3 regions of the Halopseudomonas salina genome follow, and region 1 is predicted to be linked to each of the others. Evidence: predicted binding sites of a transcription regulator. Region 1 holds the regulator's gene; each other region holds the start of a gene.
What was found. The regulator sigma-54, encoded in region 1, starts transcription at its own class of promoters, with help from an activator protein. The targets are predictions, from matches to a motif close to ANTGGCATNNANNTTGCTNT.

Region 1 (10,675 bases):
CTGTCATGTACAGGACGCATTGTTGTAACCGGCATGGGCAAGTCCGGACATATAGGCAAGAAAATTGCGGCCACTCTGGCCAGCACTGGCTCCCCTGCTTTTTTTGTGCATCCGGGCGAAGCCAGTCACGGCGACATGGGCATGATCACCCGGCAGGACGTGGTCATCGCCTTGTCCAACTCCGGCAACACTGCCGAAGTCGTCACATTGCTGCCGCTGCTCAAGCGTCTCGGGGTACCGCTGATCAGTATTACCGGCAATCCCGACTCGGTCTTGGCCAAGGCGGCTCTGGCCAACCTGCATACCGGTGTTGAGCAGGAAGCCTGCCCGTTGAATCTGGCGCCGACATCCAGTACTACTACTGCGCTGGTCATGGGCGACGCCCTGGCTATTGCATTGCTCGAAGCCCGCGGCTTCAGCGCCGAGGATTTTGCCTTCTCTCACCCCGGGGGCACACTGGGACGCCGATTACTGCTGCTGGTTGACGATATAATGCACGACGGTGAGCGGATGCCCATGGTTACCCCGCAAACATCACTGCGCGACGCGCTCCTGGAGATGACCCGCAAGGGCCTGGGTCTCACAGGGATTACCGATCAACAGGGCAGGCTCGCTGGCATATTCACCGACGGCGACCTGCGTCGCACACTGGATCAGAACCTGGATATCCACACCTCGAGCATCTCCCTGGTGATGACCCCGCAGTGCAAGACAGTGAGCCAGGGCGCCCTTGCTGCCGAGGCATTGAAGATCATGGAAGACGCCAAGATCAACGGGCTTTTTGTAGTTGACCCGGATGGCCGACCGGTGGGCGCATTGAATATGCACGACCTGTTGCGCGCGGGGGTAGTATGAGCTCGATCGAATCAGGCATGAGTGCTGACCTGAGCCGCCGCGCAGCCGGCATCCGACTGGCGATTTTCGATGTCGATGGAGTGCTTACCGATGGCCGGTTGTTCTTCATGCCTGACGGCACCGAATTCAAATCCTTCAATACCCTGGACGGCCACGGCATCAAGATGCTGATGGCTTCGGGCGTTGAAGTGGCGATTATCAGTGGTCGCAAGTCACCGCTGGTGGAAAACCGCGCAGCAAATCTGGGCATCAAGCATTTGATTCAGGGGCGCGAAGACAAACTCAACGCACTTGCCGAGCTACGCGAGATATTGCCCTTCGAGCTCGAGCAGATCGCTTTCCTGGGCGATGATCTTCCAGACCTTCCGGTCATGCGCCGCGTCGGACTGGGTGTGGCGGTGGCCACGGCTGACAGCTTTGTGCGCGAGCAGGCCCATTGCGTCACCCGTGCAGCAGGCGGCGCTGGAGCAGCCCGGGAATTCTGCGAAATGATAATGGGCGCGCAGGGCACACTTGGCAAAGCACGCGAGGCTTATCTCTGATGTTTGCTATCCCACGCTACTTACGCACTGCCGGACTGATAGGCCTGGCAGTAGCCCTGGCACTGGCCGTGGGGTATTTCAATATTCGGCCCTCCTCCTTCGACCAGGAGCCGCTGGTGACCGACCCGCTGCAACCGGATTTTTTCATGGAAAATACGCAGATACTCATGTTCAACGGACAGGGGACACCGGCATACCAGCTGCGTAGCACCCGGGCAACGCATCAACGCACCGATGACAGTACGCAGCTTGAACAGCCAAACCTGTTGTACTATCGCCCCGGCGAAGAGCACCCCTGGTTGCTGCAGGCGCAACAGGGCGCCGTAACCAAAGGCGGCAATCAAGTGCAATTGAACACCGATGTACTGCTGCAGCGGCAGGATCCCACTGAGCCCTCGGCACGCATGACCACGCAGGCTCTGACGCTGTTTCCCGAGCGTGATTATGCCGAAACGGCACAAAGCGTTAGAATCGAGACCGCTGGCAGCGTCACCACTGCTGACGGCATGCAGGTTTTTCTTGATGACGGCCGCCTGGAGCTGCTGTCCAACGTACGAGGTCAGCATGAGCTTCAATAAATTCCTGCCGGTGGTCGCACTGCTGCTGGTTGCCAGCCTGCCGGCAATGGCATTACCTCAGGACAGCAACCAGCCGATCCGAATCCAGGCCAACAGTGCCACCCTGGATGAGCGCCGCAACACTGCGGTCTACCGGGGCAACGTCATTATTACCCAGGGCAGCATGCGCCTCACTGGAAACCAGGTCACGCTGGCTACCGACAGTGCCGGTGCGGTGAGCAAGATCACCAGCACGGGAAACCCCGCTACCTACACTCAGACCCCCGGCGAAAACGACGGCGAAGTGAACGCCCGCGCGCAGACCATCGAGTACTTTGCCGACAGCGAACGCGTAGTACTGATCGACCAGGCACGCCTGGAGCAGCGCGGCAACACCTTTCAGGGTGACTTCGTCAGCTACGACATCAATGAACAGGTGGTAGACGCGGGACGACCGGCGGCGGGTGACTCGGGCGAACCGGGGCGCATCGAAATCGTGATCCAGCCCCGCCAACGCGATGAAGCCGCCAATCCATGACCGGGCCCGCCATGACCGAATCTGCTGCAACCGTCCTCGAAGCACGCCATCTGGCCAAGGCCTACAAGACGAGAAAGGTCGTTGAGGATGTGTCCCTGTCCATCCGCAGTGGCGAAGTAGTTGGCCTGCTTGGCCCTAATGGCGCTGGCAAGACCACCTGCTTCTACATGATTGTCGGGCTGGTGAAGGCCGACCATGGTCACATACTGGTAGACGGCCTCGACGTCACCCATCTGCCCATGCATGGACGGGCTCGCCAGGGCATCGGCTACCTCCCCCAGGAGGCATCCATTTTCCGCAAGCTGAGTGTGGCCGACAATATCATGGCGATACTCCAGACTCGCAAGGATCTGGACCGGCAGGGCCGGCTCGACAAGCTGAGCTCCCTGATGCACGAATTTCATATCCATCATCTGGCCGACAGCAAGGGCATGAGTCTGTCCGGCGGCGAGCGCCGTCGTGCTGAGATAGCTCGCGCGCTGGCAAGTGACCCCAAGTTCATTCTGCTCGATGAGCCCTTTGCCGGTGTGGATCCGATCTCGGTAAACGATATAAAACAGATCATTCAGCATCTCAGGGACAAGGGCATTGGCGTGCTGATCACCGATCACAATGTGCGCGAGACACTCGACATCTGCGACAAGGCCTACATCGTCAGCGATGGGCATATTATCGCCGAGGGAAACGCGCAGGCCGTACTCGACAATCAGCTGGTCAAGGATGTGTATCTGGGCCAAGAGTTCCGGCTATAAAAACAGGGTCGATTCAGGCATGCTAGCCTCAGGCCAGCCTCGCACCAACGCCAGTAATAGCGCATAAGGTAATACGTCCGATAATGAAACCTACGCTCGTCCTCAAGATGGGGCAGCAGCTGACCATGACGCCGCAGCTGCAGCAGGCCATCAGACTGCTCCAACTGTCGAGTCTCGACCTCCAACAGGAGGTTCAGGAGGCCCTTGAAGCTAATCCGATGCTGGAAATGGCTGACGAGGCTGACGATGATCATGGCGGCTCGGGATCAGATGGAGCCGACAACGACGATGCCCCCGCCGTCTCCGTACCCGAGCCGGTTGAAATGGACGCCATTGATCAGCACTCCCAGGCCGCCGAGGAAGGCAACTGGAATGAACAGATTCCTAGCGATTTGCCCGTAGATACCCAGTGGGAAGATGTCTATCAGACATCGGCAAGCTCGCTCCCCAGCGGCGATGATGATGACTGGGATTTCACTTCCCGCACCGGTACCGGTGAAACGCTGCAAAGCCACCTGGAATGGCAGCTGAACCTGATTCCTCTTTCGGAAACCGACCAGCTCATTGCACTATCGATCATTGATGCAATCAATGCAGACGGCTATCTGGAGGAGTCTCTCGAAGAGATCCTTGCCTCCATCGACCCGGAGCGCGAAGTGGAGCTCGACGAAATCGAAATGGTGCTGCACCGAATCCAGCAGTTCGAACCCGTGGGTGTAGGGGCACGTGATCTGAGCGAGTGCCTGCTGCTGCAACTGCGCCAGCTGCCGGCCGACACCCCGCTGCTGGAGCAGGCACAGAAGGTCGTGCGCGATCATCTGGGCTTGCTTGGCAGTCGCGATTTCAGTCAGCTGATGCGTCGCACACGGCTCAAGGAAGACCAGCTGGGTCGCGTTATCGCGTTGATCCAGACGCTCAACCCCCGCCCCGGCTCGGAAATAGCTTCGGGTGAACCCGAATATGTGATCCCCGATGTTATTGTGCGCCGCGACAGCAACCGCTGGATTGTCGAGCTGAATCAGGAATCTGTTCCCAAGATCCGGGTCAACAGCCAATACGCCTCCATGGTACGGCGTGCCGACTCCAGCACAGACAACACCTACCTGCGCAATAACCTGCAGGAAGCACGCTGGTTCATTAAGAGCCTGCAAAGCCGCAACGAAACATTGATGAAAGTGGCCACTCAGATTGTCGAGCACCAGCGCGAGTTTCTCGAGTACGGTGAAGAAGCAATGAAGCCCCTGGTGCTGCACGACATAGCCGAAGCCGTAGGTATGCATGAATCAACGATCTCGCGGGTAACTACGCAGAAATTCATGCACACGCCTCGGGGTATCTTCGAGCTTAAGTACTTTTTTTCCAGCCATGTCGGCACCTCTGAAGGCGGCGAATTTTCCTCCACGGCGATCCGCGCGCTGATCAAGAAACTGGTCTCGACAGAAAACCCGAAGAAACCATTGAGCGACAGCAAGATCGCTGGTTTACTGGAAGAGCAGGGAATTGATGTAGCCCGTCGTACCATCGCCAAGTACCGCGAATCGCTCAATATCGCTCCGTCGAGCGAACGTAAGCGGATTGTCTGACCGGCGGGCCTGATACGCAGAGCACGAAATACGGCATTATGGGGAATCGACTTCGTTTCCCTGCTTCATCAAGCCAATCAGGAGAAGTCATATGCAACTGAACCTAAGCGGTCATCAGCTCGACATTACCGATCCACTGCGCAATTACGTGAACGAGAAAATGTCCCGCCTGGAGCGACATTTCGACAAGATTACCAATGTTCAGGTCATACTCGAAGTCGAGAACTTCCGACAGAAAGCTGAAGCTATCCTGCATGTAGCCGGCGGCGAGGTAGTCGCCAACGCAGAGCACACAGACATGTACGCCGCCATTGACCTGATGACCGACAAACTTGATCGGCAGCTGATAAAGCACAAGGAAAAAAACCTCAATCGCCAGCAAGGCGTCAACGACCGCTAACCGCTAAGGCAACCGTAGCCAAAACCCATGCAAATTGATCACATACTGACCCCCCAGCGCACCTTTGCCGGTGTGCAGGGGGGCTCCAAGAAAAAGATGCTCGAGCTGATCGGCAAGATGATCGCCCAACATAGTCATCTTGATCCCGACAGCATTTACCAGAACCTGATAGCCAGGGAGAAACTTGGCTCAACCGGTTTTGGTAACGGTATAGCCATACCCCACTGTCGGCTGGAGGATTGCCATAAACCGGTAGGCGCGCTGTTCCAGCTGCAATCGAAAATTGATTTTGATGCACTGGACGGAGAACCGGTGGACCTTATCTTTGTGCTGCTGGTCCCACAGGAAGCCACCGAACAGCATTTACAGATACTCAAGATGCTTGCCGAAAAGCTTGACCAGGCTAGCCTGCGTGAAGCCTTGCGCGAAGCGGACGATGCCGATGAGCTTTATCGCATCATGACCGTTACAGACTCGGATACCTGAGCGCCATGCATCTTGTTGTAGTCAGTGGTCGTTCCGGGTCCGGCAAAAGTACCGCGCTGCACCTGCTGGAAGATAACGGGTTTTATTGCATCGACAATCTACCCGCGGGGCTGCTGCCAGACCTGGCACGGCAGGCCAACAAATCAGGCATGCAATTACCCAAGGTCGCCATCAGCATCGATGCAAGAAATCTGCGCAGTGACTTGCAGCGGTTTCCCGAGCTGTTGGCGCAGGTACGTGATAGTGGCATTACCTGTGACGTGATTTTTCTTGCTGCCACCGATGAAGTGCTGATCAAGCGTTTTTCAGAGACCCGCCGCAAGCATCCGCTCACCGACCAGAGCCACTCCCTGGCCGAAGCAATAGCGGCCGAGCTCCGTCTGCTTGAGCCTATCATCGACCTAGCCAACCTGAAGATCGATACCAGCCATCTCAATCTCTACCAGCTACGCGACACCCTGAAGCAGCGTCTGCTGGGTAGCCAGGGTAGTGCGCCGTCCGTTCTGATCCAGTCCTTCGGATTCAAGCGGGGCGTACCCGTTGATGCGGATCTGGTGTTTGATGTGCGATGCCTGCCCAACCCTTACTGGAAACCCGAACTGAGGCAGTTCTCCGGCAAGGATCAACCTGTTCGCGACTTTCTCGACGCCCAACCCGACGCCCAGGAAATGTTCGAGGACATACATCGATTTCTGAGCAAGTGGCTGCCGCGCTACGCCGCTGGTGAACGCAGCTACATGACCATTGCGATTGGCTGCACCGGAGGGCACCACCGTTCGGTCTATATTGCCGAACGACTTTTGCAGGCTCTGGGCAGCAAAACAGCCAACATGCTTATCCGCCACAGGGATATTCCCTGACCATGCTCACCAGGCGCACGCTGATTATCAACAAGCTCGGCCTGCATGCCCGAGCTGCAGCCAAGTTCGTTGGCGTAGCCAATCGACACGGCTGTGAAGTACGTATCGGCTCAACAGAAGAAGATCAGGTCAATGGCAAAAGCATCATGCAGGTCATGATGCTGGCAGCCGGCAAGGGCAGCGAAGTCTGCATCACCTGCCAAGGTGACGACGCTGAACAGGCGATGCAGGAACTGCTGGCATTGATTGAGGATTATTTCGAAGAGGGGGAGTGAAAGCGGCAAGCCGCTAGGCTCAAGCGGCAAGCTACAAGCGGCAAGCCTCAAGCTAAAAGCCAAAGCCAAAGCCACGCTGCGGCCTGTTAACTCTAATGGTGCGCTCCCTGCAACACCTGCTCCATTGTCTTCAGCACCCAACTGATTCCGTCATACCCTCGGCGGGAATCCAGGCGGATTCTTTCGATACAAACCTGAACCTCAACTCAGCCAGACTCCCGCTTGCCGCTTGTAGCTTGTAGCTTGCCGCTTGCCGCTGCTTTACTCCCCTCCCACCGTCATCCCGTCCACCAGCCAGCTCCCGGTCAGATTATTCCCGCGTCGCTCGATGTCCGATCCCACACAACGCAGATTAGCGAACATATCCTTCAGGTTGCCAGCTATGGTCACTTCCTGAACCGGGTGCTGAATCTGGCCATTCTCCACCCAGAACCCACCGGCTCCGCGAGAATAGTCTCCGGTAACGCCATTGACGCCCTGCCCCATCAGTTCGGTGACCAGCAGCCCCGTACCCATCTCCTGCAGCAAAGCTTCGAGATCGCCAGCGTTACTGGTGATGTGCAAATTATGTACGCCACCAGCGTTAGCGGTACTGGGCAGTCCAAGCTTGCGGCCGGAGTAGGTGCTGAGTACCCAACTGATCAACCTGCCCTGATCGACAAATGCCTGCTCGCGGGTGGCCAGACCATCGCCATCGAACGTCGAGCTGCCAAGTGCACGCGGCATATAGGGCCGCTCATCAATGCTCACCCAGGTTGGGAAGATAGGCTGACCCAATGCATCAAGTAAAAAGGTGGACTGACGATAAACCGCGCCGCCGGCGATCGCGCCAATCAGGTGCCCCAGCAGGCCTGCAGCCTGGTCCGCGGCGAACAATACCGGGACCTTGGCCGTTTTGATCGGTCTTGAGCCGAGCCGAGCCAGCGTGCGTTGCGCGGCCTTGCGTCCAAGCGCTTGCGGACTCGGCAGATTGCCCGCCTGACGGTCTACGTCGTACCAGTAATCGCGCTGCATGCCCTGGTCGGACGCGACAATCATCACTGCAGAAGCACTGTGCCGGGTACCCATGGAACTACCGATAAAACCGTTGCTGTTGCCATAGACACGGCAACCCTTCTGAGTGCTCACGTTAGCGCTGTCGCTGGTGAGCCGAGGGTCGGTTTCCAGGGCAGCAGCCTCGCAGGCAAGCGCTCGCTCGATGGCCTCGCTGGCGTCCAGATTCCAGGGGTGGTACAGGTCCAGGTCAGGCAGGTCTTGGGCCATAAGCTCAGGATCAGCGAGACCTGCAAAGCTGTCTTCTGAAGCATGCTGGGCAATACCCAGGGCTGCCTTGATCGCCGCACTGATCGCCTCGTCGGAGGTATCGGAAGTGCTAGCCGAGCCCTTGCGCTGCCCAACGTGAAGACTGATCGCAAAACCCTGGTCGCGATTGAATTCGACGGTTTCCACTTCGCCCTGACGCACCGCAACCGACAGTCCGGTGTTCTGGCTTACGCCTACCTCACAGGCAGTCGCACCCTGGCGACGTGACTCTTCAAGAATAAAGGCAACTCGCTGTTCTAGTTCCTGACGCAGGGTATCCTGGCGCAGCGCATGGGGATCTTCCTGTCGGGTGGGCTGGTAATCGGTCATGTAATCTCCTCTCAGGCGGGCATTGTACCGCGGACAGCCCCGCTGTGAACGGGTATCATGGCGCATTGAAAAGTAACCGCATGTAGTAACCAGAGGCGGGCCGCAACGAGGTGACCATGACAGACTTCTACGACGAGGAACAGGATGACGAGGGCGTCAGCAGATCGCAGCTCAAACGTGAGCGCGATGAGCTGCGCGCCCTTGGGCGCCGACTGATTGACCTCAAACCTGCCCAGTTGGCCAAGCTTAACCTGACCGACAAACTGCTCGCCGCTCTGGAAGAGGCGCCGCGTCACACCGCCCGCGGTGCGCTGAAACGGCATTTGAGCTTTGTTGGCAAACAGATGCCCGATCAGGATATCGATGCCATTCGCGCTTATCTGGATCGGCTCGACAGCAGCAGCCAAGCCCATGCCCAACATTTCCATCAGATCGAACGTTGGCGTGACCGGCTACTCACAGGTAATGCCGAGGACCAGGAAGCGTTCATGGCTGCCTACCCTCAGACTGATCGTCAGCAATTACGCCAGCTGATACGCCAGGCCGCCAAGGAAGCTGCCGAGAACAAACCACCAGCGGCATCGCGGAAGATTTTCAAACTGGTGCGCGAGACCGTCGAACAGGACCTCTGAGCCACTCACCTCCGCGCCGCACGCAAAAAAAGGCCGCGCCCTTTCGGGAGCGGCCTTCTATCTTGCCAATCGGGTCAACCCGGCAGGACTTATCCGGCCAGATCTATCCCTCCAGATCTATCAATAGCCCAGTGCGAAGTTCTCTTCCGGCATATCCATCAGGTTGTCAGCACCCGACAGCATCGCATCTACATGCGTGCGGGTACGCGGCAAGATGCGCTGGAAGTAGAAACGCGCAGTCTGCAGCTTGGCCTGGTAGAAAGCGGCATCGGAGGTGCCTTCAGCCAGCTTGGCTGCAGCAACCCGAGCCATGTCAGCCCAGAAGTAGGCCAGACAGGCGTAACCGGAATACATGCAATAATCGACAGATGCCGCGCCAACCATCTCACGGTCCTTCATCGCTGCCATGCCGATCTTCATGGTCAGCTCGCCCCATTCCTTGTTCAACGCGTTAAGCGGCGCTACAAACTCGGAAATAGCTTCGTTGCCTTCTTCGGTTTGACAGAACTTGTGCACGATCTTGGTGAAGCACTTGAGCGCTTCGCCCTGGGTCATCAGTACCTTGCGACCCAGCAGGTCCAGTGCCTGAATACCGGTAGTGCCTTCATACAGCATGGAGATACGGGCATCACGCACGTTCTGCTCCATGCCCCACTCGGCGATGAAACCGTGGCCACCGTAGATCTGTACGCCATGGTTAGCCGCTTCAAAACCGACTTCAGTCATGAACGCCTTGGCGATAGGAGTCAGGAAGGCCAAGAGCGCGTCAGCTTGCTTCTTCTGTGCTTCGTCCTGGCTGTTCTTGACGATGTCCACCTGCTGGGCAGTGAAGTACACCATGGCGCGGCTGCCTTCGGCAAAGGCCTTCATGGTCAATAGCATACGACGTACATCAGGGTGCACGATGATCGGGTCAGCCGCCTTCTCAGGCGCCTTCGGACCAGTCAGCGAACGCATCTGCAGACGATCACGGGCGTACTGGATGCCACCCTGGAAGCCGACTTCAGCATGGGCCAGCCCCTGCAGAGCAGTACCCAGGCGGGCAGTGTTCATAAAGGTGAACATGGCGTTCAGACCCTTGTTCGGTGGCCCGATCAAAAAGCCGGTAGCGCCGTCAAAGTTCATCACGCAGGTAGCGTTACCGTGGATACCCATCTTGTGCTCAAGGGAACCGCAGTTCACGCCGTTACGCTCACCCTTCTCGCCATTCGCGTCAGGCAGGAACTTGGGAACGATAAACAGCGAGATACCCTTGGTGCCAGCCGGTGCGTCGGGCAGGCGGGCCAGAACGATGTGGACGATATTCTCGGCCATGTCGTGCTCACCGGAAGAGATGAAGATCTTGGTACCGCTGAGCTTGTAGCTTCCGTCAGCCTGGGGCTCTGCCTTGGTACGCAGCATGCCCAGATCCGTTCCACAATGGGATTCGGTCAGGCACATGGTGCCTGTCCACTGACCAGAAACAAGCTTGGTCAGGTAAGTGTGCTTGTGCTCGTCAGTGCCGTGCTGCGCGATGGTGTTCATGCAACCATGTGACAGGCCAGGGTACATACCCCAGGACCA
Region 2 (10,675 bases), on a different contig from region 1:
CCAGATCAGCTATACCCGCCAGCAGCAAGGTCGGCTTGCCCGGTTGTCGGTAGCGGTGGTGGTTGATGATCCGGTGACAGTGAACGCGGAAACCGGTGAAACCACCCGCGTACCCCTGACCGAAGCGGATCTTGCCCGGTTGACCCGACTGGTTCAGGATGCAGTGGGTTATGATGTGAGTCGTGGTGACAGCGTCAGCGTAGTCAACAGCCCCTTTGTTGCCCAGGCAGCCCTGGAGCCGCTACCCGAGGTTCCGTTGTGGTCGCAGCCCTGGTTCTGGGATGTGGCCAAGCAGATTCTGGGTGTGCTGTTCATCCTTATTCTGGTGTTCGGTGTGCTACGCCCGGTACTCAAGAATCTGACCACGACCAGTCGCGAGAGTGGTGCGGGCGGATATCCTGCCGAGTATGGTGGCACCGGTGAGCTGGATGGTGATCTGCGTGACGACCATGTCAGCCTGTCCGGGGCTGCCGCGGGAGGCGCAGGAGCCGCCATGCTGTTGCCTTCGCCCGGCGCAGATTACGAACAGCAGTTGAATGCAATCAAGGGGTTGCTGGCCGAAGATACGGGCCGCGTCGCCCAGGTAGTCAAAGAGTGGATAAACGCCGATGAGTGAAGACGCAGCCAAGCGAGCCACCAAGCTGTCGAAGCTGGACAAGGCCGCCATCTTTCTATTGAGTCTGGGGGAGTCCGACGCCGCAGCAGTGCTCAAGCACATGGGGCCCAAGGAGGTCCAGCGGGTCGGTAGCGCCATGGCTGGTTTGCGCACCATCAACCGTGAACACGTGCATCAGGTGATGGGCGACTTCATTGAAACCGTTGGTGAACAGACCGGCCTGGGTGTTGGCGCCGACAGTTATATACGCACCATGCTTACCCAGGCCCTGGGTGAAGACAAGGCCAACGGGCTGGTTGATCGTATCCTGCTTGGTGGCAGCACTTCGGGTCTGGACAGTCTCAAGTGGATGGAGCCCAGGGCCGTAGCCGATGTGATCCGATTCGAGCACCCGCAGATTCAGGCCATTGTGGTGGCCTATCTGGACCCTGACATGGCGGCTGAGGTGATCAGCTATTTTGATCACAAGGTCCGCCTGGATGTGTTGCTGCGCGTAGCCTCCCTCAACACCGTGCAGCCTTCGGCACTCAAGGAGCTCAACGAGATCCTTGAAAAGCAGTTTGCCGGCAACTCCAATACCACCCGCGCCAATATGGGCGGCGTGAAGCGCACCGCAGATATCATGAACTTCCTCGAGTCGAGCACCGAGTCGCAGCTGATCGAAGCTATCCGTGATATGGATGAGGATCTCTCAAGCAAAATCGAGGATCTGATGTTTGTGTTCGACAACCTGGCAGACGTGGACGACCGGGGTATTCAGGCATTGCTGCGCGAAATTTCTTCCGAGGTGTTGATCGTTGCCCTCAAGGGCGCTGATGAGGCAATCAAGGACAAAATTCTCAAGAATATGTCCAAGCGCGCATCCGAGTTGTTGCAGGATGATCTTGAAGCCAAGGGCCCGGTCCGTATCAGCGAGGTGGAAGCGGCGCAGAAAGAGATTCTCACCATTGCGCGGCGCATGGCCGATGCCGGCGAGATTGTGCTGGGCGGCAAGGGCGGCGAGGAAATGATTTGATATGCCGGTACTGGGAAGCTTGTAAATGAAAACCCCGAGCACCACCGCAGCGAGAACGGAAGGTAGCGAGTTGCTGCGCGGTGGCGAACAGTCCGCTTTCGCCCGTTGGGACTTGCCCAGTTTCGATGCCGAACCCCATCATGTTCCGCTGGATCGCGAGGAGCCGGAGGCCGACATCAGGGCGCCTCTGGACGAAACCGACGTGGACGCCGACCAGGAGCCCCAGGAGGAAGCGCCCAAGCCCTTCACCGTGGAAGAGCTTGAGCAGATCCGTGAGGAAGCCTACAACGAGGGCTTTGCCACGGGTGAGAAGGATGGTTTTCATTCTGGTCAGCTCAAGGGGCAGAAAGAAGCAAAAACCAAAGTCGATGCTCGCCTCGCCGAGTTGGAAGCATTGATGACGCAGTTGATGGAGCCCATGCACGAACAGGACGACCAGATTGAAGACATGCTACTCAAGCTCGTCGAAACCATGGTGCGCCAGGTTGTGCAGCGCGAGCTCCAGACTGACTCCAGCCAGATCATCAAGGTACTCAGAGGCGCGTTGAAAGCACTGCCTATGGGCGCCGAGAATATTCGTATCTATCTCAATCCGGTTGACTTCGATGCTGCCAAGGCGCTTCGCGAGCGCCATGAGGAAAAATGGCGCCTGCTTGAGGATGATCAGTTACTGCCCGGCGGATGCCGTCTGGAAACCGAGCACAGCCAGCTTGATGCCACAGTAGAGACACGTTTGCAGCAGATCACCGAGCAGCTTTTTGAACAGCAACGCGAGCAGCGAGCTCATCCGCCAGAGCCCGATATCAGTGTTGAGCCGTCAGGTGCTGATGATGGCAACGAGGTGCAGGGCGATGGTCAGGCCTGAGCGTATCAGCTTCGCCCGTCGCCTGGCCTCATACGAGCCGGTATTGACGCTGCCTGATGAACCGATAGTCGAGGGGCGCCTGATTCGCATGGTTGGCCTTACCCTGGAAGCCGAGGGTTGCAAGGCGCCAGTGGGCAGCCGTTGCCTGGTGATCAGCGAAACGGCCCAGGGTCGCAGCCAGATCGAGGCCGAGGTCATGGGTTTTGCCGGCAGCAAGATTTATCTGATGCCAGTGGACAGCCTGCAGGGTGTGCAGCCTGGAGCGCGCGTGGTGCCCTCCAAGGGCGGTGGCAAGCTGCCGATGGGCACGGCCATGCTGGGCCGCGTGGTGGACGGTATCGGTCGGCCACTGGATGGCAAGGGTGATTTCCGGGCTGATGACTGGGTGGACCTCAATGGCCCCAGCATCAACCCTCTCAAACGCCATCCGATCGAAGAGCCGCTGGATGTGGGCATTCGCTCGATCAATAGCTTGCTCACCGTCGGGCGCGGCCAGCGTCTGGGCCTGTTCGCCGGTAGTGGCGTGGGCAAGAGTATGTTGCTGGGCATGATGACGCGCTTTACTGACGCCGATATCACTATCGTGGGTCTGGTCGGTGAGCGGGGCCGCGAGGTCAAGGAGTTCATCGAGCAGATCCTGGGCGAGAAGGGCATGGCCCGTTCGGTAGTCGTGGCTTCGCCCGCCGATGATGCGCCGCTCATGAGGCTGCGTGCGGCGATGTATTGCACACGCATCGCCGAGTATTTTCGTGATCAGGGTAAGAATGTATTGCTGCTCATGGACTCCCTGACCCGTTTTGCCCAGGCCCAGCGTGAAATTGCCCTGGCCATTGGTGAACCGCCTGCCACCAAGGGCTACCCGCCTTCGGTATTTGCCAAGCTGCCACAATTGGTGGAACGGGCGGGTAACGCCGAGCAGGGCGGAGGCTCGATCACCGCCTTTTACACGGTGCTGTCTGAAGGGGACGATCAGCAGGACCCGATTGCCGACGCCTCGCGGGCGATTCTGGATGGTCACGTGGTGCTGTCACGGCGGTTGGCTGAAGAAGGTCATTACCCGGCCATCGATATCGAAGCCTCCATCAGCCGGGCCATGCCGCAAATTGTCAACGAAACCCAGATGCAGGGCGCCCAGCGCTTCAAGCAGATCTATGCCCGGTATCAGCAGAGCCGCGATCTGATCAGTGTCGGCGCCTATTCCGCCGGGTCCGATCCGCTGACTGATATGGCCATGGCGAAAATGCCCGAGATGCAGGCTTTCCTGCGCCAGGGTTTGCACGTCAAGGTCAACCTGGCTGACAGCCGCGCCGCCCTGGAACAGTTGATCAGCCATGAGTGAAAGCCGCATACGGCGTCTGGCGCCGGTGCTGGACATGGCTCTTGAAGAGGAACGCAAGGCGGCAGGTAGACTGGGCGAGGCCCAGCAGCAGCTTGATAGCGCCCGCGCACGCCTTCAGGACCTGGAATATTATTGCAGCGAGTATCAGAAAAGCTGGGTTCAGCGCGGCCAGCAAGGGGTCGGGCGTGACTGGCTGCTCAATTATCAGCGGTTCCTTGCGCAGATGCAGACGGCAATCGAGCAGCAACAGCAGACGGTTACATGGAATGGTCAAAGCCTGGAAAAGGCCCGCGAACAGTGGCGTCTGCGTTATCAGCGCCTTGAAGGTATGCGCAAGCTGATTGAGCGTTATCGGGATGAAGCGCGACTCAAGGCGGACCGTCAGGAGCAGAAATTGCTCGATGAATTATCCCAGCGGGCTTTCGAAAGAGGCCCCAAATAATTCCTGACAGGTTATGCTCCCTGTGCTAGTAATTAGCATTGTGTGCAGACTCAATAAGGAAGTTATATGCCCATCAAGGCCACCCTGTCCCCCGACGGCCAGGAACTGACAATCAAGGTATCTGGGCGATTCGATTTCAGCGCGCATCAGGATTTTCGCGAAGCATACGAACGCGGAGGTCTGTCCCCCCAACGCTTCGTAGTAGACCTCCATGACACCGACTATATCGACAGTTCAGCCCTGGGCATGCTGCTGCTGCTGAGGGATCATGCCGGCGGTGATGCGGCAGACATACGCATCATTCATTGCAACCAGAATGTGCGCAAGGTTCTGAGTATCTCGAATTTCGAACAGCTCTTCAGTATCGAATAGCCCGTGGCTGACAACGGGGCCAAGGGGCATCCACTGGCGCAGCAGGTCACCCCGCTGAAGGTGTTGATTGCGGACGACAACCCCACCGACCGGATGATTCTCGCCCGACTGGTTGCCCGGCTCGGGCATGAGGTGGTCAGCGCCGAAAATGGCCTTGAGGCGTTGGTCCAGTTCAGCGTGCAGCGGCCTGATCTGGTCTTGCTGGATGCGCTGATGCCTGTAATGGACGGCTTCGAGGCCGCCCGCCGGATGAAATTGCAGTCCGGCGAGAATCTCATCCCGATCATCTTTCTGACCAGCCTGACCGACACTGGCGCCCTGGTGAAATGCCTTGAGGCCGGTGGTGATGATTTCCTCACCAAACCTTACAACCCGGTCATCCTGCAGGCGAAGATTCAGGCCTTCAATCGCATGCAGGAGATGCATCAGACCCTGCAGGATCAGCGTGATCTGATCAGCAGCCAGCATGAGCGTCTGCTGCACGAGCAGGAGCTGGCGAAGATCATCTATGACCGGGTCGCCCATGCGGGGAGCCTGGGTGCCGACAATCTGCGCTACGTACAGACCGCTTTTGCCATGTTCAATGGCGATATTCTTCTTGCTGCCTACCGCCCTTCAGGCGGCATGCATATTCTGCTGGGCGATTTCACCGGCCATGGCCTTTCTGCGGCCATAGGCGCGATGCCCCTGGCTGAGGTCTTCTATTCGATGACCGCCCGCGGTTTCAATTTGAGCGATATTCTGCTTGAAGCGAACAGCAAGTTGAGTCGGATACTCCCGACAGGTATTTTCTGCTGCGCGGTGCTGATTGAAATCAATCCAGACAAGGGCTTGGTGGGTATCTGGAATGGCGGCCTACCTGAAGTGCTGCTCCTGGACCGCAGGGGTGCTCTCCTGCATCGGGTACCCTCCACCCACCTGCCGTTGGCAGTGGCTACATCAGAGCGATTCGATCCCACGCCAACAGTGTTGCCAATGGCAAGCGGTGAGCGGTTGTTGTGCCTGACCGATGGTGTGATCGAGAGTCGGAATCAGGCTGGCGACCAATATGGCGAAGAGCGGGTGATCGACCTCATCAATCGTTATCAGGGTCGGCCCGAAGCAATATTCGAAGGTCTACTCGGCGCGCTTGAAGCCTTCCATGGGAGCCCTGAGGACGATATCAGCTTGCTGGAAGTGATCATGCAACCGCTCGCAGCGCCACCCGCGACGCTCCTCCATGAAGATGCCAGGCACCTTGACAGTCAGGATTGGCAACTGGCTTACACGTTCCGCGCGGCGTCGATTCGAGAGCACAACCCTCTGCCTTTTCTGCTTGAGGTGCTGATGGAGGTCCCCGGTCTGCGTGCCCATGCCGGCAGGCTGTTCACCATTCTCAGCGAACTGTACAGCAACGCCCTGGAGCACGGTCTGCTGCAACTCGATTCCTCCCTGAAGCTGGACTCCAAGGGCTTCAATCGTTACTACCGGGAGCGCAATCAGCGCTTGCGGGTGTTGCGTGATGGCTGGATACGCGTGGTACTTGATCATCAACCGAATCCCGACGGTGGGGTTCTGGCTATAGAAGTCGAAGATAGTGGTGACGGTTTTGTCGAACAGAGTCCGAGCGATAGCCTGGACGGCTATGCGGGCCGTGGCCTGGAGTTGGTACGCGCGCTTTGCGATGAGGTACGCTTCAATCGCCGGGGGAACCAGGCCAGGGTAGTGTTTGCCTGGGAGCTTGGGCATACTGCCGGCATCTGAATGATGACAGTCTGATGAAAGCCAGGGAGACATAAGCTGCATGGCGGATTTGCCCATCGACATTGATCCCTCCGTGCAGGACGCGCTTCGCGAACTGATGCAGGAGGATTATGCGCTGTTGATCGACACCTTCAGTCGCGATGCCCACAAGCGTCTTGCTCAATTGCGGCTGTGCCTGAGCGGCTCGGACTGGGAGGGATTTCGCCAGGCGGCCCACAGTTTCAAGGGCAGCTGCGGCAATATGGGCGCCATTGCGTTGCAGGAGGCTTGCGAGAAAGCCGAGCTTGCTGGTCTGGAAGCAGATGCGTTTAAAGCGCAGCGCAGCTACCAGGACGTTCAGCGTTGCTTCCAGCGGGTTGCACCCTTGCTTGGTATTCCAGCGTCTATCTGATCTGCAAAACTGACTCGTCTTTTGCGCTACCTATAAAACTGGCGCGTGCCTTGCATTAATAAAAGTCAGGCTTCATCCCCTTTCTTGCAGTGGAGAGTACGCAATGTCGGTCAGTCAGAATCTGCTGGCGTTTTTCAGTGGCGCATCGCCACAGATCAAGTCCTCGGCGACGCCTGCAAACGCGGCAGACAGCGGCCAGTTGGAGGGTCTCGCCAGTTTTGCCGAGATCCTAACGGACCAGCAGCCCGGCGATGTCGAGGCTCTTATGCAGCTGCTGGGAGGCGCCGAAGGCGATCAGGCACAAGGTCTGTTGGACCTGGCCGAAATTGCCGCCGACGGCAAGAACTTGCCGGCAGGCATGCAGGAATGGTTGGCGCAGCTGGATGAGCTGCGCAGCGAAACCGAAGATCAGACTGCTTCGCTGCACGCAGGTGCGGTGTCGGATGAGCAGCAGCAGGAATTGGGTGCCCTGGTGGAAGATTGGTCCCAATGGCTGGATCAGGCCCGCCAGTTCATGGACAAGGCCCAGGAAGGGCAGGGCCCCAACGCGTCGCTTGACGCAGATGCGGCTGACGCCCTGGCTACCATGGCGGAGCTGGTGGGCGCCCAGCTGGCATCCAAGGCAGCGGAAGCAGCCAGTACCGCCCTGGGATCGCCTGGTGCTGCCCAGACTGCTGTGGCTCCACCTCTGGCACCCGCCGCCGTCACCGGGACCACTGGTGAGCCGCTCCTCGACCCGGCCAGAAAACTCCGGTGGGACACTTCTAGCGCGGGTCTGCAGTTATCCCAAGAGCAGGCTACCCGTGGTGAGCGAGATATGCGCCAGGAGCCAGCCGGTAACAATGGACTGCGGGCCATGGCCGAGCGCGGTGCTGCAGCCGAGGGTCAACAGCCGGTACAGCGTAATCTGGATATGACACCCGCTGCGATGGATGGCAGGGCGGCCTTTGCCGGCAAGCTCGCCGAGACCCTGGAAACGCTGGGCGGTCGGACGGCAACCTCTGACCCTGACGCCGCTGAAGCGATGTTACGTCCTGGTACGCAAACTCAGGCTGCAGCCCAGGGCGCGTTGGCGGCGCGGCCGGTGTTGGCGGCCAGTCAGACGCTGAACGTGCCCTTCGGTCAGGCAGGCTGGGGCGATGCAGTAATGGACAAGATGATGTGGATGTCCAGTCAGAATCTGCGCAGTGTTGAAATTCGCCTGGATCCGGCGGACCTCGGACCTCTTGAGATCCATATCCAGACGCGGGGGCAGGAGCATCAGGTTCAGTTCGTGACACAGAATCCATCCGTGCGCGAAGCGCTCGAGGCGCAGATGTTCCGGCTGCGTGAGGCGTTCAGCCAGCAGGGTATGGACCTGGTCAATGTCTCCGTCGGTGACTCGGCCGTTGACCAGCAGGCCCACCATAGCCAGGAGCAGGGGGCTGAGGGGCGCAATCGTGGCGTTGCCGGTGCCCAGACCCTGGAAGCTGACGAGGCAGGCATGATGCTGGCCTCCGCCGCCGCAAGCCAGGCGGAGTCCAGCCGCCTCGTGGACTATTACGCCTGACGTCAATATTGGCGCAGTACTGCAAACCGGGCCCAGGCCCGGTTTTGTTTCGTCTGGAATCCTGTAACCTGCAGGCAAAGACATTTGTCTCGCTTGGCTTTATCCTTGGCGCTCATATACTGCACTGATCCTGGAAGTTGGCACATTCAGTGCAGCATTCAGTGCAAAGTGCTACTCAACCACCTGTGAAAAGGCTTTTCACGGCATAAGTGACGGTATTCTGGCATGGCAAAGCAGGAAAAGGTTAAACCGGCGGCGGCTGAAGGTGAAGAAGCTCCGGTCAAAAGCAAGAAAAAACTGCTGATTCTGGTTGGCGCCGTTTTTCTGGCGGTCTTGTTGTCGGCAGGGGGCGCGGCTTTCTTTCTGATGGGTGGCGAGGAAGAGCCGGAAGAGGTTGCGGCAGATACTGCGCCAGTTCAACAGACGGCCCTGTATCAGCCGATGGACCCCGCATTCGTCGTCAATTTTACCCATGAGGGCCGTCGACGTTATATGCAGGTCAATGTGGTGTTGATGGGTCGTGACCCCGAGTTGATGGCTGCGCTTGCCCAGCATATGCCGCTGATACGCAACGAGCTGGTCCTGCAATTCAGCAGTGAAGAGTTCACTTCGCTCTTTACGCCCGAGGGCAAGGAAGCTCTGCGAGAAAGTGCGACCCTGGCGGTCAAGTCGACGCTCGAAAAAGAGTTGGGTAATCCGGTTATCGAAGCCCTGCTGTTCACCAACATAGTCTTGCAATAGGAATTACCGATGGCCGTACAGGATCTGCTGTCACAGGACGAAATCGACGCGCTTTTGCACGGTGTCGACGATGGGGCAGTCGATACGGAGGTCGATTCCGAGCCCGGCTCGATCAAGAGTTACGATCTGACCAGTCAGGACCGTATCGTCCGTGGACGCATGCCGACCCTGGAGATGATCAACGAGCGCTTCGCCCGCTATACCCGCATCAGCATGTTCAATCTGCTGCGTCGCTCCGCTGACGTTGCCGTGGGTGGCGTACAGGTGATGAAGTTCGGCGAATATATACATTCACTTTACGTACCGACCAGCCTCAACCTGGTCAAGATGAAGCCTCTGCGCGGCACCGCCCTGTTCATTTTGGATGCCAAGCTGGTCTTCAAGCTGGTCGACAATTTTTTTGGCGGCGATGGCCGGCATGCCAAGATCGAAGGCCGGGAATTTACCCCGACGGAATTGCGCGTGGTACGCATGGTTCTGGACCAGACTTTTCTGGATCTCAAGGAAGCCTGGCAGGCAGTCCAGGAGGTGAATTTCGAATATGTGAACTCGGAAGTCAATCCGGCCCTGGCCAATATCGTCAGCCCGAGCGAGGTGGTGGTCGTGTCGACTTTCCACGTGGAGCTCGATGGTGGCGGCGGCGATATGCATATCACCTTTCCCTATTCCATGATTGAACCCCTGCGCGAAGTTCTCGACTCGGGTGTGCAGTCCGACGTGGACGATCACGACGAACGCTGGGTACGCGCACTGCGCGAGGAGATCACTGCGGCTCGCGTGCCGCTCAGTGCCACCGTGGTGCGACGCCAACTGAAACTCAAGGACCTACTGAGCATGCAGGCCGGAGATGTGATTCCGGTCGAACTGCCCGAGCATATGGTCCTGTGCGCCAACGGTGTTCCCACATTCAAGGCCAAGCTCGGTTCGGTCAAGGGCAACCTGGCGTTGCAGATACTGGGGCCGGTTACTCGGCCGCGTTGAACGCGAGCGCCAGACGTATTACAGAACTCGATAAAATCACGCCAATAATCAGCATTGAGGAATAACAAGATGGCCGATGACAAAACGTCCGGCGACGTAACCCCCGAAGAGCAGGCTCTGGCGGATGAATGGGCTGCGGCACTGGATGAGTCGGGCGACGCCAGTCAGGACGATATCGACGCCATGCTAGCGGAGAACGAGAAATCGCCGCGCATGCCGATGGAGGAGTTCAACGCGCCGACGATTCAGCCCGGTGATAACTTCGAGACGGGAGGCGATACGCCCAATCTGGATGTCATCCTGGATATTCCGGTGACCATTTCAATGGAAGTGGGAAACACCGACATTACCATCCGCAACCTGTTGCAGCTCAACCAGGGGTCCGTGGTGGAGCTGGATCGACTCGCTGGAGAGCCGCTGGATGTGAAAGTCAACGGTACTCTCATCGCCCACGGCGAAGTAGTAGTGGTGAACGAGAAATTCGGTATTCGTCTGACCGATGTGATCAGCCCTTCTGAACGAATCAAGAAGCTTCGCTGATGCCGGCCGCACGCATATCTGGGGTATGTACTCTGGTGCTGCTGTTTTCGCCTGCGGTTCTTGCACAGCAGGCGGCAGAGG
Region 3 (10,675 bases), on a different contig from region 1:
CTGCGTGTCCTGGGTGGTCTGGCCGCCCGGCTGGCGTTTGATCTGATACAGCAGATCCTCGAACTCGGGACGATCACGCTTGAAGCCCGTAGTCGCCACGTTCGCCAGGTTGTTGGAAATGGTGGTCAGCATGGTGTCCTGGGCGGACAGTCCGGTCTTGCTTACCCAAAGTGCTGCGTGCATATGCTTCTCCTAGCGCGTCACTGACTGAGTGAGGCGGCTGCTCAGGTTCAACTGATCTGCAGAATCTTGTTGGTGATTTGGCTGTTCTCTTCGGCCGTGCGCATCATCTTGATGTGCAGCTCGAACTGACGGGCCAGGGACAACATCGCCGTCATTTCTGACACGGCATTGACATTGCTGCTTTCCAGAAAACCGGACGCAACACGCACTGCCGCGTCAGCAGGCTGCTCGGCCTCGTTCTCCACGCGCATCAAGCCATCCTCACCCTTGCGAATGGTGGCCGGGTCGGGATTGACCAGTTTGATACGGTCCACCTCGGCCAACACATTGGGGGCCTCACCTTCTGCACGAATACTGATAGTGCCATCCTGACCGATTTCGACCTTGTCAGCCGGAGGCAGCGCGATCGGGCCGGCGTTACCCAGCACCGGCATACCACTACCGGTACGCAACAGGCCGAAGGCGTCAATTTTCAGGCTGCCTGCACGGGTGTAGGCCTCCGTACCGTCGGGAGCCTGGACGGCAATCCATCCCTGCCCTTCTACGGCAATATCCAGGTCGCGCCCGGTCTCCTGCATGCTGCCAGAGGCAAAATCGGTTCCAGGCCTTTCGGTCATTGCATAGGCACGTGTGGGATGGGCCTCGCCATACACAGGCATCGACCGCGCCTGTTCGAAGTCACGACGAAAGCCAGTGGTACTCACGTTCGCCAGATTGTTGGCATGAGCCTGCTGAGCCAGCATATTCTGGCTGGCGCCGGTCATGGAGATGAAAAGTGATTTGTCCACGCTGTACTCCCGTTGCGACAAGGAATTGCCGCTTTGCTACTATCACAGGAAAATAAAGCACGGTTCATGCCAAAAAGTGATTTATCGCACTTTTAGCATATAAAACAAACAGATAGAATCACCATAAAAAACAGGGCGGCAATACAAACGGGATAGACCCGCCGGTATTGCCGCCCTGCCATTGCCGGAATATTGCCGGAACTTACCTGAGGTTGATGATGGTCTGAGTAACCGCATCAGCTGTCTGGATCGTCTTCGCGTTAGCCTGATAGTTACGCTGGGAAATGATCAGGTTGATCAATTGCTCCGACAGGTCGACGTTTGACTGCTCCAGAGCCCCTGACTGGATACTGCCTTGCGTACCGGTACCAGGCGCACCTACCACCGGCTCACCGGAGGCAGAAGACTGGGCCCAGGCGGTTTTTCCCAGCGGCGTCAGCCCTTGCTGATTGGCAAAGTTGGCCAACACTACCTGGCCCTGGGTACGAGTCTGACCGTTGGTATAACGCGCAACCAACAAACCGGCGTCGTCAATTTCCAGACCCGCCAGATCCCCAGTAGTGAAGCCATCCTGGACTACAGCGGTGACCGCAAAGCTAGCTGCAAACTGGGTGCTGCCCGCCAGGTCTATATCAAAGGAGGCCGGGGATTCAGCACCGGTTTCACGTCCCGCGCTGTCCAAAGGGACCCAGTTCTGAATACTGCCAAGCGGCTGGGGAGTGGTCAGCTCGCCTACGCTGTTAAAAGTCAGTTCTGTAGGTGTGGGCGCAAACGCGGCATCCGTGGGCAAAGCGTTATTGGTGGCAGGATCGTTGGTAACCTGGCGCCCATCAATCATGGTAAACATGTCCCACTGATTACCGTCAGTTTTCACAAAGTACTTGGTCAGTGTATGAGCATTACCCAGACTGTCAAAAATGTTCACCGAAGTAGAGCTGTTGTAGGTCGCCGAGTTAGTCGGATCAAAAGTATCACGCGCGGCCGCAAGCGCATCTGCCGGCGTGCCACCTGCCGCAATTTCCGTATCATAAGCCTGCTGCCAGATGGCCGGACGAACGTTTGTTGAATTCAGGTTCAGGGTAGAATCGACTACCGATGTTGCTCTGGGATCCGCAGAACGAGTGTCCACACGCAGATCGGTCTGCACTCCCTGATTGATCTGACCCGTCACAGGATTAACGCCGAAGCCTTGCAGACGCTCACCGAAGTTATTGGAGATAAAACCGTCCCGGTCAGTACCGAAGTAACCAGCACGGGTATAGCTGAGCGCACCGTCGTTACTGGTGACAAAGAAGCCATTACCGTTGATAGCAAGATCCAGACTGTTCTCGGTAAAGTTGATGTTGCCCTGGGTAAACTGCTGGGCCACGTTCCCCAGCAATACACCGCTGCCCTGGGCATTGCTGCCCGAGCCAAGGACTGAGGCTGCATACACATCAGAAAATTCTGCGCGCGAACCCTTGAAGCCGACAGTGCCGGCGTTCGCGATGTTGTTACCGGTAATATCCAGATCGGATGACGCCGCCCGGATACCACTCAGACCGATATTGAAAGACATGGTTACTCTCCTAGCCGATGTAGATCGGACGACTGTTACTGACCAATGGAAACGATATTTGAAAGACTGATACTGCCGAGGCCCGCAACGTTGAGCATCATTTCGCCACCCTTGCCATTGCCCAGGGACACACTGTCCACGTTGGCAGGTAGCAGGGTGGCGAGTTGCTTGTTGTCACCTTCGATAGCGGCCTGAGCTTCGAATTTGTACTTACCGGGCGGCATCAGATTGCCGCTGCTGTCCTTGCCGTCCCAGACAAAATCGTGCATACCGCTAGCCTGGCTACCCAGGTTCAACCGGGTAACCACGCTACCCGCGGCATCGGTGACATTGACGTAGACATTGTCGCTGGCCGCGGGTAGAGCCAACTGCCCCTTGATCCCCTTGGTGGTATCTACCATGGCCTGATCCGCCGGCACGATGACCGTGCGACCTACCAGAGAAGAAGCCTGCAAGGCCTGTGAAGACTGGTAGCCGTTAAGCAGCGACTCCATCGAGGAATTCAGCGTTTCAATACCCTCAACCGTACTGAACTGAGCCAATTGAGCAATAAACTCGCCGTTCTCTTGAGGCGACAGCGGGTCCTGATTGTTCATCTGAGTCACCAGCAACTTGAGAAACTCGTTCTTGCCAAGCTCACCGCCCTTGGCGTCACGGCTCTGGTCCACCTTGTACTGATCCAGAACGCCTTCACCTACACTCAGTGCACTAGAAATACTCATTGTCTTGAAGCTCCTGTCACTGACCCAGTGTGAGAACGCGCTGCAACATGGTCTTGGTTGCGTTCATGATTTCTACGTTGGTTTGATATGCCCGTGAAGCGGCCATCATGTTGGCCATTTCTTCGACAATGTTGACATTCGGATAGAACACATAGCCCTGCTCATCCGCCATCGGATGATCAGGTTCGTACCGTGATTGCAACTCGGCATCGGACTCAACCACACCCAGAACCTCAACGCCCTGCCCTGCCTGCTCCTGAGAGGCAAAAAGCGATTGGCCCATGCCCTGCTGCTGCTCGTTGAACATGGTTGCAAAAACCGGGTGCCTGGCCCTGTAGGTCTCACCAGTGCTGCTGGAAACCGTTTCAGCATTGGCGATGTTACTGGCCGTGGTGTTCAGTCGCAGCGACTGTGCGCTCATACCGGAGCCGGAGATGTTGAAAACGTCATTGAGAGACATGGCTTATTCTCCGCGCAGGGCTGTCATCAGCCCCTTGAATTTGCTGTTGAGAAAAGTAAAGCTGGCCTGCAGTTCGATCGCATTCTTGGCGAAAGCGCTTTGCTCGACGTCAGCGTCAACAGTGTTGCCGTCCAGTGATGGCTGCAAGGGCGTGCGGAAGCGCAGACCTGCAGCCTGGTCGAGCAGGCTTTCGGTATTGATATGCCGGGAATGTGTGGTACTGGCGGCAAACCCCTTGTCATCTCCACTCTGCTGAGCAGCCAGCACCGCCTGGAAATCCAGGTCACGCGCTTTGTAATTTGGGGTTTCCGAGTTGGCGACATTATTGGCTAGAACGGCCGCACGCTGACCGCGGAAAGTCAGTGCTTTCTCATGGATACCCAGAGCATTGTCAAAATTGATCGTCATTTGCGCATTCCTCTTGTGGCAATAAATGGCCACACAGTTCTCTCTGCGCAATAACAAAGCAGGTTCCGTGCCAAAACACGAAACCCTTTATATTCAATGAGTTGAAAGGAAGAACAATTCAGAGCGGCAATGGATTACCGTTGGACGGCATTCCGTTGGACGGCACTTCCCTGGACGGCAGGTCACCCAGCGGCAAGGAGGCCCGAAGCTTGCGGCTTGTAGCTATTTTGCCTTGTAGACAATACCCGGACTGCACTGAACCATCTGATAGAGATCAGGGAGGCCATTCAACGCCTCGGACGCACCAAGCATCAGATAACCGCCGGGCTTGAGGGTCCCGTGTATGCGTTTGAGGATATCTTTCTTGAGATCAGCAGAAAAATAGATAAGCACGTTGCGGCAGAAAACAATATCGAACTTGCCCAGCATCGAATAACTGTCTAGCAAATTCATGGCGCGGAACTCGACCCGACTGCGGATCGGTTGCTTGACTGTCCAGCGACCCGGACTGCCCTGGTCGAAATAACGCGCCAGGCGCTCGGAGGAGAGTCCGCGGGCGATTGAAAGACTGTCGTACTCCGCCGATTTTGCGGCGGTCAGGATACCCCCGGACAGATCGGTGGCGACAATTTGACAGCCACCACGCAGCTGACCGGGATTGCTGCGCTCAAACTCATCAATGGCCATGCTCAATGAGTAGGGCTCCTGTCCTGACGAGCATGCTGCAGACCATATTCGCGGTCGCTGACCGGGGTTGGCCTTCACGAATTCGGGTAGCAATCGGTTTTTCAACACGTCGAATGGATAGACATCTCTAAACCAGAGTGTCTCGTTGGTGGTCATTGCATCCACGACCAACTCTCGCAGCCCACTGCGGGGCTGCGTCTGAATCCGCGTTACCAGCTCGCCCAGGCTTTTGATGCCCTGCTGCTCGAGTAACCGGTTCAGCCTACTGGCTACGAGGTACTGTTTATTGTCGCCCAGCACAATGCCGCACGCTTTTTCCAGAAACTCCCTGAAAACATGAAAATCTTGGTTTGCCGAGGTCACGCAGCCCATCCTGTAATCAATTGAATTGCTTCCCCATGCGGCGATCTACTCACGCAGTGCGTGCAGGCGATCAATCACCCTTTGTGCCAGCTCATCCGGCTTGAACTTGGCGAGGAAATCGTCTGCACCCACCTTTTTTACCATTGCCTGATTAAACACGCCCGAAAGCGAGGTGTGCAACAGGATATGCAAACCGGCCATACGTGGATCACCGCGCACCTCGGCGGTCAGCGTGTACCCATCCATTTCCGGCATTTCGATGTCTGAAACCATCATCAACAGATCAGATACACCCTGGCCATTTTCGACCAAGTCACGAAGCCAGTTGAGCGCCTGACGTCCATCGTTGAGCGCGACCACTTCCACACCCACTTCCTGCAGACATCGGACGACCTGTTTGCGCGCCACCGATGAGTCATCAACGATCAGCACCTTGCGCGCCAGAGCTTCGGTATGGGTTACCTCATCGATCACACCTGCGGTGATGGTCTCCACAGTTGGCACGACTTCGGCAAGAATCTTCTCGACATCGATAATCTCGACCATCTTGTCGTCGACGCGGGTCACCGCTGTCAGGTAATGGTCGCGACCGGTGCCCCGTGGCGGCGGGTGTATTTCTGACCAGTTCATATTGACGATTCGTTCGACTGAACGCACCAGAAAGCCCTGAACACGGTAGTTATATTCGGTGATGATCACGAACGCCGTACTCAAATCATCGAGCCCCGGCCCACCAGTGGCCTTGTTGAGGTCGATGATGGGCAGGGTACCTCCGCGAATATGCGCGACCCCCCGCACGACCGGATTCAACCGCGGCAAGATAGTGAGCTTGGGACACTGCAGCACCTCCTTCACCTTGAAAACATTGATGCCGTACAACTGCGGTCCTGCAAGGCGAAACAGCAAGAGTTCCAGGCGGTTCTGACCGACCAGCTGGGTACGTTGGTTTACCGAATCCATTACGCCAGCCATGGACGACTCCTCAAATATCTTGAATGAAACGGCATGCATCTTGCTGCGCTGTTAGGGTAGTGCTCGTTACGGCGTTTTTTTGACATGCGCCAACCCACTCGTCATCAAGGTTCATTGTATGCGTTTTCTCACAGGGTGCGCGGTATTGCCGCTATTTTTTTGCGCAGGCGTTTCCGCCAATCCACTGATTGATCAACTTATCGGCGCGACCACCTCTTTTCTTGAGCAAGAAATCGAGAGTCACCTGCAGCGCAGTGCACGGGACGCCCGCTACGAGGTCACAGTCAATCGCCTGGACAACCGGCTACGCTTGCCGTTGTGCCCGGAGGGAGCGCTGCATGCCGAACTGGAAAGCCCGGCCGAACCTGTCGGCCGGGTCACCGTGCGACTCAGTTGTGACAGTGAGGTGCGCTGGCGGCTCTTCGTGCCGGCCCAGGTGAGTCTGTACCAACCCGTTCTTGTGACCACTCGGCCACTGTCGCGCCATGCCGTGATTACCATGCAGGATATCACCCTGCTCGAGCGTGACGTGGGTCTTTTGAACAACGCCTATCTGACCGACATTGCTCAGGTAGCGGGCCTGCGCCTGAGACGCCAGGTGGCGGCCGATACGGTTTTGGCGCCCAATCAGCTGGAGCAGCAGGAGGTCGTCAAACGAGGCGACAAGGTGGTGATCAGTGCTGCCAACAGCCATGTATCGGTGCGCATGCCGGGCGAAGCCCTGGAAAACGGAAATATGGGCAGTCAGATACGTGTGCGAAATTCGCGCTCCGGTCGCGTGGTCAAGGCCAGAATCACCGGCCCCGGGCAGGTTGAAGTCGCAATGTGAAGTTATTGCTCATTTGCTCTATAATCGGATCGTGAAATTCGGCGAAGAAACGTGACCAGATTCACATAAATTTTTCCTAAAGTTTTGACTGCATCGGCCGTTACAGGTGTTAGTAAAGCATTCAGGTTCTGAGGAAAACAGAATGGTTATTGACTTCAACGCATCAAACAGTGCCAATCGGGGTGCCCAGACAGGCGCTACCATGGGCAAGCGTGATGCCGCGGCCGAAGGCACCCGTCCTGCCGCGCAAGGAAACGCGCAAAACACACCTGCGGAAGATGGACAGGTCAAATTGAGCCCACAGGCCCAGCAGTTACAAGCAGTGGAAGAGCGGCTGCGTGAACTGCCAGTGGTCGATAGCGAGCGTGTAGCCCAGATTCGGCAGGCCATCAGTGATGGCAGCTATAATGCTGACAGCGGCCGCATTGCTGACAGACTGCTGGCTCTGGAATAACCCTGCGGAGCCGTGTCCGGACTCCTTGCCGGTATAGCGATTAGCGGAGAAAGCGGATGGAACAGTTGGAGAAGGTGTTCTTGCAAGCGCAGCCGGACTGCGAAGCTTTCGCCGAACTTCTGGACCAGGAGCAACAAGCGCTTATCAACCGTGACATGGATGAGCTTGAGAAACTGCTGTCTGCCAAAGCCCCCTTGGTCGACGCCCTCGCTCATCATGACCTCGCTATTCGAACTTGGTGCTCGCAGATTGGTATTGCGCCCGGAGATGGGCTCGAAGCACACATCAGATCCTCAGGAGCCGCTACGCTACTGGAGGTCTATTCTGCATTTCAGAACGCGTTGCAACGCTGCCAGGCAGCCAACCTGCGCAACGCGCGACTGGTCCGGCATAATCAACAGGCCACTGGCCGCTTACTTGATCTTCTGCGTAATCAGGGTGAGGCAAGTCAGAGCGTATACGATCGTCAAGGTGTTGCCAGCCGTTCCGGTAATCAACGCAACCTGACCAAGGCCTGAACGGCGTGTCAGATAGCCAGCATACTGTAGTAGTATGCCTGACCTTTTGAACTCGAGAGCCTTCAGTGTCCAGCTTATTCAACCAGGAACCAGGACCGCAGCCACCGCGGGACGTCCGTTCTCCAGTAGAGATTCTCTCGCTGCTGAAAAATATCCAGCAGCACCGTGATCATCTGCGCGTTACCTTCGCTGACCGTCCGCAAAAGTTTCAGAGCTTCATTGTGCAGATAGACAATGCCACCAAGACCCTCTGGATTGACGAGATGATGCCCCGCGATGGCGACCGGTTTGCCACCGCGGGAGAAGCATTTCGAGTAGACGCCTGGCATGAAGGCGTACACATGCGCTGGCACTGTCCCGGCGTGCAAAGGTTGATGCTTGATGGAGTGCCTACCTATTGCGCTCCCCTTCCCGAAGAGATGGTCTATCACCAGAAGCGTGGGGCCTTCAGGGCTGCCGTGCGACGCAGCATGGAACTGTCGGTGCATCTGGGTCACTCAGAGCGCAATGTGGCCCTGGATGGCACCCTCATTGATATCTCCGCAACAGGCTGCAAGGCCCGTTTTAGCGGAGACTGCACACACCAGTTGCCGCCGGGAGACCTGTTTGAGCGTTGTTCTCTGGAACTTCCGGAAAGCGGGCGCCTCAACCTGAGCATCGAGATACGGCATGCCCAGTACGATTCGGGCAGCAACGAAACCCAGGTCGGACTGGCCTTTCGTCAGAATCAGGCGAATGTGCAACGCCAGATAGATCGCTTCGTGAACTATCTGCAGCGCGAGGCACGTCGCCTCGAAAAGGAAGATCTTTTCTAGCTGACCCCTACCTGACTAGCCCCTAACCGGGGCGATGGTCGTCCTGGTCTTCATCAAGGTCCGCGCCAGCACCCGGCGCAACATCATCGCGCATCTGTTCTTCCACCTGTTGTTCGTCTACTCGTGGATCCATTGCAGCCGACAACGAAGAGGTTACAAGGTTACCCCCCGATGGCAGAAAGTGAATTGGTGCGTCCAGCGACAGATTCTCTCCGGTGACCCGTTCGGGCCTGACCCGCATTACCAGCACCAGCGTGCAAAGTGCCATGAACACGTAAAGCATATTGGGCCCTAGCAACTTCATCAGTATGGACCCCAGCAGCGGCCCGAAGCTCGCCCCCAAACCAAAGGTCACCAATAGCATGGCTGAAAGCGCTACACGATCATCCGGATCGATGTGGTCGTTAGCCAAGGCAACAGCAATTGGATACAGGGTAAATGCCAAGACGCCAAACATACTGCTCATCACGAGCAACCCGAAAGGAGGTAAGGGCACCAGCGCGATGATCAGAACCACGCCCGTCAGGATAATGGCGTTGATCTGGATCATCCTGCTCCGGTCCAGTCGATCGGAAAGCCATCCAGCCGGCCATTGTGCGACCAGGCCCGCGCCAATGGTAACCGCCATAAAAACACCGATTTCCGATGTCGCCAGCCCAACACCCGTGGCGAATACAGGTGCCATACCGTAGAACGACCCAAGCAACAACCCTGACACCGCCACCGTGGTGAGCGCCAGAGGAATACGACTCAAAAACACGCGTACCTTCATAGGTGCAGGGTGCAGAGGCGCAGGGTGGATTCTGTTGGTAACGGCAACAGGCACTAGGCACAGGGAGAAGCACATAGAGACAATCAGCAGATGACTGAGATCCAGCTCTGGCATCACCGTCAAAATCCCCTGCCCCATTGCCAGGCCCAGAAAGGTCACAGACATGTAGCTGGCGAACACCATGCCCCGCTGATGAGGCTCTGCCTGTTCGTTGAGCCAGCTTTCCAGGACCATGTACTGGCACATCATAGCCACACCAACAACAATCCTGAGAACGAACCAGATCTGAACGTCCGCAGTCATCGCATGCCCAAGTACAGAGGCAGTCACCACTCCCGCGCTGGCCACAAACGCACGAATATGTCCCACCTTGGCAATCAACCGGTGACCTACGGACGCGCCAGCAACCAGACCAATGTAATAACCAGTCATAAGCAGGCCAATCCATATCTCGTTGACCCCTTCGGCAGCCAGACGCAGGCCCAGGTAGGTACCGAGTAGACCACTACCGACAAGCATCAGGAAGGTAGCAAAATACAACGAGGAAAAGGCCATGATACTTCTGGGCATTCAAACTCCGATGTGGCTGAAGGGTGCAGTGGACAGTCTAGGACAATACTGAAAAAAAACAGGGAAATTCAGGCCAGCAGAATTGGTCAATGACAGGCAGGCGCGCATATTAGCAGCTCGCGAGCATGCTTCCCATCGGCGCCTGAGGAATTGCCACAAACTGCTCTTTCACACAAAATCCCTGCATCAGGATGAACGCTTGTGTGTCCGAAAAGTCCACTGAAAGGGAGTATACGGAGCGTGCGCAGGAATCTGACCATGAGGAGTTGTCCATGACCACGGGTATTCTCGCAGTCGACATAGGCGGGCTCAGCATCAAAGCCGCGGTGCTGGATATAAAGGGCCACATGCTGACGGAGCGTTTGCGGATCGTGACACCCCATCCTTGTCCGCCCGACCTGCTGCTTGACCTGGTGACCAGCCTCACGCGGGACATGCCCGCCTTCAACCGTATTTCCGTCGGGTTCCCCGGGGTCGTGCGCCAGGGCCGTGTACTCACTGCGGCCAATTTACAAAGCGATGAATGGATTGATTTTGAACTGGCCAAGCAGTTATCGGTACGCCTTGGAAACTATC

Region 2: a site for sigma-54 is predicted at 6,821-6,840, ahead of IEV54_RS08845 (flagellar hook-length control protein FliK). Genes of this name have one in related genera too.
Region 3: a site for sigma-54 is predicted at 6,169-6,188, ahead of flgA (flagellar basal body P-ring formation chaperone FlgA). Genes of this name have one in related genera too.

The regions. Positions count from the first base shown of each region.
Region 1 covers NZ_BMFF01000009.1:22,162-32,836, forward strand. The annotation lists gene IEV54_RS16045 (KpsF/GutQ family sugar-phosphate isomerase) at 1-855, shown strand, start outside; gene IEV54_RS16050 (KdsC family phosphatase) at 873-1,397, shown strand; gene lptC (LPS export ABC transporter periplasmic protein LptC) at 1,397-1,975, shown strand; gene lptA (lipopolysaccharide transport periplasmic protein LptA) at 1,962-2,492, shown strand; gene lptB (LPS export ABC transporter ATP-binding protein) at 2,504-3,244, shown strand; gene IEV54_RS16070 (RNA polymerase factor sigma-54) at 3,328-4,827, shown strand; gene hpf (ribosome hibernation-promoting factor, HPF/YfiA family) at 4,919-5,227, shown strand; gene ptsN (PTS IIA-like nitrogen regulatory protein PtsN) at 5,255-5,713, shown strand; gene rapZ (RNase adapter RapZ) at 5,719-6,573, shown strand; gene IEV54_RS16090 (HPr family phosphocarrier protein) at 6,576-6,848, shown strand; gene pmbA (metalloprotease PmbA) at 7,110-8,480, opposite strand; gene yjgA (ribosome biogenesis factor YjgA) at 8,597-9,112, shown strand; gene IEV54_RS16105 (phenylacyl-CoA dehydrogenase) at 9,233-10,675, opposite strand, start outside.
Region 2 covers NZ_BMFF01000003.1:313,180-323,854, reverse strand. The annotation lists gene fliF (flagellar basal-body MS-ring/collar protein FliF) at 1-616, shown strand, start outside; gene fliG (flagellar motor switch protein FliG) at 609-1,631, shown strand; gene fliH (flagellar assembly protein FliH) at 1,657-2,496, shown strand; gene fliI (flagellar protein export ATPase FliI) at 2,483-3,835, shown strand; gene fliJ (flagellar export protein FliJ) at 3,828-4,277, shown strand; gene IEV54_RS08860 (STAS domain-containing protein) at 4,344-4,649, shown strand; gene IEV54_RS08855 (fused response regulator/phosphatase) at 4,653-6,392, shown strand; gene IEV54_RS08850 (Hpt domain-containing protein) at 6,433-6,783, shown strand; gene IEV54_RS08845 (flagellar hook-length control protein FliK) at 6,887-8,332, shown strand; gene IEV54_RS08840 (flagellar basal body-associated FliL family protein) at 8,558-9,073, shown strand; gene fliM (flagellar motor switch protein FliM) at 9,083-10,054, shown strand; gene fliN (flagellar motor switch protein FliN) at 10,124-10,594, shown strand; gene fliO (flagellar biosynthetic protein FliO) at 10,594-10,675, shown strand, end outside.
Region 3 covers NZ_BMFF01000001.1:426,799-437,473, reverse strand. The annotation lists gene flgG (flagellar basal-body rod protein FlgG) at 1-183, opposite strand, end outside; gene flgF (flagellar basal-body rod protein FlgF) at 231-971, opposite strand; gene flgE (flagellar hook protein FlgE) at 1,174-2,529, opposite strand; gene flgD (flagellar hook assembly protein FlgD) at 2,565-3,251, opposite strand; gene flgC (flagellar basal body rod protein FlgC) at 3,268-3,711, opposite strand; gene flgB (flagellar basal body rod protein FlgB) at 3,715-4,119, opposite strand; gene IEV54_RS02160 (CheR family methyltransferase) at 4,342-5,169, opposite strand; gene IEV54_RS02155 (chemotaxis protein CheV) at 5,215-6,141, opposite strand; gene flgA (flagellar basal body P-ring formation chaperone FlgA) at 6,260-6,970, shown strand; gene flgM (flagellar biosynthesis anti-sigma factor FlgM) at 7,113-7,424, shown strand; gene IEV54_RS02140 (flagella synthesis protein FlgN) at 7,481-7,942, shown strand; gene IEV54_RS02135 (flagellar brake protein) at 8,008-8,757, shown strand; gene IEV54_RS02130 (MFS transporter) at 8,780-10,099, opposite strand; gene IEV54_RS02125 (ROK family protein) at 10,372-10,675, shown strand, end outside.